Regions from separate parts of the Lysobacter sp. CC-YZS074 genome, predicted to be linked through region 2. Evidence: predicted binding sites of a transcription regulator. Region 2 holds the regulator's gene; the other holds the start of a gene.

Region 1 (2,392 bases), 100 kb from region 2:
ACACCGGTTACACCACCGGGCCGCACCTGCACTTCGTGGTGCAGGTGAACCGCGGCATGCGGCTGCTGTCGCTGCCGTTCCGGATGGTCGGGCCGGCCGGGCCGCTGGAGATCGGGGCCGACGCGCAAGACGACAACGCGCCGGGCACGGAAGCACTGTAGGAGCGGCTTCAGCCACGATCGGATGGTCGTGCGCGCGCGCCGGTTCCACGATCGCGGCTGAAGCCGCTCCTACAAAGGCCTGCAGTCTCGGCGCGGGCCGCTCCGGAAGATCCGCCGCGGCCGCTTGCCGCTTTACGCCGCCTCGGCCATCTGCTCGTTGAGCAGCCGCCACTTGGGCAGCTTGTCGATCTGCCCGACCGAGCGCAGGTACGCCTCGTCGACCTCGGTCCCGGCGACCAGCGCCGACGCCACGTGCACCGCGCCGGCGACCCAGAAGCCTGCCATCCGCATGCGCGCCGGCTGGTGGTGGTTGGCGACCGCTTCGACGATCGGCATCGGCAGGCCCCACAGGCCCAGCAGGTAGGCACCGCCTTCGGCGAAATGCGGCCCGTCGGGATTCTGCTCGGTGCCGTCGGGCAGCGTGTAGCGCATGCCGGGCAGCAACCGGCCGACCTCGGCCAGCAGGCCGGCGGTGGCCGCCAGCTCGGCGCTGGAGCCACCGAGGATGCGCGCGGCCAGTTGCGAGGTGCGCAGTGCGCGGTCCTGCATCGCCTCGCGGTCGACGCCGTCGACCTCGGCCGGCGTGCCGAAGGCCTCGGCGGCCAGCACCAAGCGCTGGGTGTTCTGCAGGCCCAGGCGGGTGACCGCCGCACGGATGTCGGTGACCACGCGCCCGGCGGCGAAATACGCCGAGTTGCACAGGCGCAGCATCTTGGCCGCCAGCGCGGGGTCCTGCGCCAGCAGTTCGGCGACTTCGGCGCTGCTGGTGTCGGGGTCGCGCAGCAGCTGGGTCAGGTCGAGGTAGAGCTTGGGCGGCGGCGGCAGCGTTTCGATCCGGCCGACCGCCTCCTTCAGGTGGGCGTTGTCGAGCAGCTCGCGCAGCTCGGCCACGCTTTCGACCGCTTCGATCAGCTCACCGGCGTCGAGCGGCTGGCGCAACAGGCGGTGGGCACTGGCCATCGAGCGCAGGGCGTCGGCGTCCTGGCCCTGGTCGAGCAGCAGGATCCGCACCGCTTCGGGATGGTGTTCGCGCAGCTGCCCGAGCAGGTCGGGCCCACCGGCCTCGACCTCGCTCACCACCACGTCGATCGGCCGCTCGGCACCCAGGGCCAGCGCCGCGGCGGCGCTCTCGACCCAAAGCACGTCCCAGGCCAGACCGAAGTCGCTCAGCGCCTCCTCCAGCTCGCTGGCCCGACCGCGCTCCTTCCCCACGATGACAATCAGCACCTTCGTTCCTCTACCCGTCGCGGATTCCCCGCCTCCGCTGACAGTATCGGCCGTGGCCGACGGCGCTGAACCGCCGCTTGTGTGATTGCGTGGGCAGTTTTCGCCAGCCGCTATAATCCGCGCCTTCCCATTGCCCCGTGGCGCGCACGCGCGCGCCGTCGCCATGTCCGACGTTTCCCAAGAAGCCCTGCGCCGCCGCACCTTCGCCATCATCTCCCACCCCGACGCCGGCAAGACCACGCTGACCGAGAAGCTGCTGCTGTTCGGCGGCGCGATCCAGATGGCCGGCTCGGTCAAGTCGCGCAAGACCAGCCGCAGCGCCACCTCCGACTGGATGGCGCTGGAGAAGGAGCGCGGCATCTCGGTGACCTCGTCGGTGATGCAGTTCCCCTACGACGGCCACATCGTCAACCTGCTCGACACCCCCGGCCACGCCGACTTCGGCGAGGACACCTACCGCGTGCTGACCGCGGTCGACTCGGCGCTGATGGTCATCGACGTGGCCAAGGGCGTGGAGGAGCGCACGATCAAGCTGATGGAGGTCTGCCGGCTGCGCGACACGCCGATCATGACCTTCATCAACAAGCTTGACCGCGAGGGCCGCGACCCGATCGAGCTGCTCGACGAGGTCGAGTCGGTGCTGGGCATCCAGTGCGCGCCGATCACCTGGCCGATCGGCATGGGCAAGCGGCTCAAGGGCGTGGTCCACCTGGTCAGCGGCGAGGTCCACCTGTACGAGCAGGGGCGCAACTTCACGCGGCAGGACTCGACCATCTTCAAGTCGATCGACGACCCGGCGCTGGAAGCGGCGATCGGCGCGGCGACGCTGGCCGAGCTGCGCGACGAACTCGAACTGGTGCAGGGCGCGAGCCATCCGTTCGACCTCGACAAATACCTCGCCGGCGAGCAGACCCCGGTGTTCTTCGGCTCGGCGGTCAACAACTTTGGCGTGCAGCTGCTGCTGGACTTCTTCGTCCGCCACGCGCCGTCACCGCGCCCGCGCG
Region 2 (2,392 bases):
GCTACCGCATGGCCGGCCCGGAGGGCGTGGTGCTGACCAAGCTCGACGAGACCGGCCGCCTCGGCGCCGCCCTCTCGACCGTGATCCGCAACGGCCTGAGCCTGGCCTACACCACCGCCGGACAGCAGGTCGCGACCGACCTCGCCCGCGCCGATGCCTCCCATCTCGTGCTGCTACTGGAGAAATTGCGCCGTGCTGCCGATAACCCCCTTGCCACCGAGGATCGTCATGCCGTCGCCTGACCACAATCCCGCTTTCCAAGCGACGCAGCCGGGCGCTGCGCCGGCGCCCGTGCGCGTCATCGCGGTCGCCAGCGGCAAGGGCGGCGTGGGCAAGACCAGCGTCTCGGTCAACCTTGGCCTCGCCCTGCAGAACGCCGGCCAGCGCACCCTGCTGCTGGACACCGACCTGGGCCTGGCCAACGTCGACGTGATGCTCGGCCTGTCGCCGCGGTTCACCCTGGCGGACGTGTTCGCCGGCCGCTGCGAACTCAAGGACACCCTGCTGGAAGGCCCGCGCGGCATGTGGATCGTGCCCGCCGCCTCGGGCAAGCGCCACATGACCGAGTTGCTGCCGCAGCAGCACGTCGGCCTGGTGCACGCCTTCAGCCAGCTCGACGTGCCGATCGACACCATGGTGGTCGACAACGCCGCGGGCATCGCCGACGGCGTGCTGACCTTCTGCCAGGCCGCGCAGGACGTGGTGGTGGTGGTCTGCGACGAACCGGCCTCGGTCACCGACGCCTACGCGCTGATCAAGGTGCTCAGCCGCGACCGCGGCGTCAGCCGGATCCAGATCCTCGCCAACCAGGTCCAGCACGTGGCCGAGGGCCGGCAGCTGTTCGACAAGCTGCAGCGGGTCACCAGCAAGTTCCTCGACGTCACCCTGAACTACCTCGGCGCGGTCCCCCGCGACGAATGGCTGCGCCGCGCGGTGCAGCGCCAGGAAGCGGTGGTCGACGCGTTTCCGTCGGCGCCGGCCTCGGCCGCCTTCCGCGACATCGCCCGCCGCGCCGGGCAGTGGCAGAGCCCGCCCGGCCCCCGCGGCCACGTCGAGTTCTTCATGGAGCGGCTGATCGCACAGCCCGCCCGGAGTGCCGCCGCATGAGCGCCGTCGCTGCCGCCTACCGCGCCCACCAGCCGACCGACGCCTCGCGCGACGCGGCGCTCATCGTCGAGCGCCACGGCGAGCTGGTGCGCCGCATCGCCCACCACCTTGCCGCGCGCCTGCCGGCCAGCGTCGAGGTCGACGACCTGATCCAGGCCGGCATGCTCGGCCTGATCGGCGCCGCCCGCAATTTCCAGGCCGACCAGGGCGCGGCGTTCGAGACCTACGCATCGATCCGCATCCGCGGCGCGATGATCGACGAGATCCGCCGCGGCGACTGGGTACCGCGTTCGGTGCACCGCCGCTACCGCGACGTGGTCGCCGCCACCCGCGCGGTCGAGCAGGACACCGGCCGCGCCGCCACCGCGCAGGAAGTCGCCGCCCAGCTGGAGGTGCCGCTCGACGAGTACCACCGGATGCTGGAGGACGCCGCGCGCGGCCAGCTGATCAGCCTCGACGCGCACCTGGAGGAGCACGACGGCGAGCCGCGCCTGGCCGCCACGGGTGCCGCCAGCCCGGCGCGCGAGTTCGAGCACACCGCCTTCCGCGAAGCCCTGGGTGGCGCCATCGGCGACCTGCCCGAACGCGAGCAGCTGGTGCTGTCGCTGTACTACGAGCAGGAGCTGAACCTGCGCGAGATCGGCGCGGTGCTGTCGATCAGCGAATCCCGCGTCTGCCAGATCCACGGCCAGGCGATGTTGCGCCTGCGCGCCCGCCTGGGCGACTGGCGCGAGGAAGCGCGGCTCGACGACGACTGAACCGCACCGACCGCCACCCTGCCTCATCGCTTTGCCTGCCCACCCCGCCTTCCCGCTGCACGAGCCTGACCCATGGACAAGAACATCCGCATCCTGATCGTCGACGACTTCTCGACCATGCGCCGCATCGTCAAGAACCTGCTCAACGACCTGGGCTTCTACAACACCACCGAGGCCGACGACGGCTCCACCGCGTTGGTCGAGCTGCGCAAGGGTCCGTTCGACCTGGTCATCACCGACTGGAACATGCCCGGCATGCCCGGCATCGACCTGCTCAAGGCGATCCGCGCCGACGCCGCGCTGGCCAAGACCCCGGTGCTGATGGTGACCGCCGAGGCCAAGCGCGAGCAGATCATCGAGGCCGCGCAGGCCGGCGTGAACGGCTACGTCATCAAGCCGTTCACCGCCTCCACCCTGGGCGACAAGCTGGGCAAGATCTTCGAGCGCCTGGAGACCGCGGCGTGAGCAGCGTCGCCACCGGCGCGCCGGACGGCAAGACCCTGCCGGTGCAGGACCGCCAGCTGATC

Evidence for each region. Region 2 encodes FliA, which starts transcription of late flagellar genes. Its sites were predicted from a motif close to TAAAGTTTNNCNNNCNNNGGCCGATAA; they were not measured.
Region 1: the regulator FliA is predicted to act here: its motif matches at 1,432-1,458, upstream of U8331_RS11515 (HDOD domain-containing protein).

What each region holds. Positions count from the first base shown of each region.
Region 1 is NZ_CP200301.1:2,540,348-2,542,739, forward strand. Features, by position in the region: gene U8331_RS11510 (peptidoglycan DD-metalloendopeptidase family protein) at 1-161, shown strand, start outside; gene U8331_RS11515 (HDOD domain-containing protein) at 294-1,388, opposite strand; gene U8331_RS11520 (peptide chain release factor 3) at 1,552-2,392, shown strand, end outside.
Region 2 is NZ_CP200301.1:2,641,573-2,643,964, forward strand. Features, by position in the region: gene U8331_RS11995 (flagellar biosynthesis protein FlhF) at 1-242, shown strand, start outside; gene U8331_RS12000 (MinD/ParA family protein) at 229-1,107, shown strand; gene U8331_RS12005 (RNA polymerase sigma factor FliA) at 1,104-1,865, shown strand; gene cheY (chemotaxis response regulator CheY) at 1,938-2,330, shown strand; gene U8331_RS12015 (protein phosphatase CheZ) at 2,327-2,392, shown strand, end outside.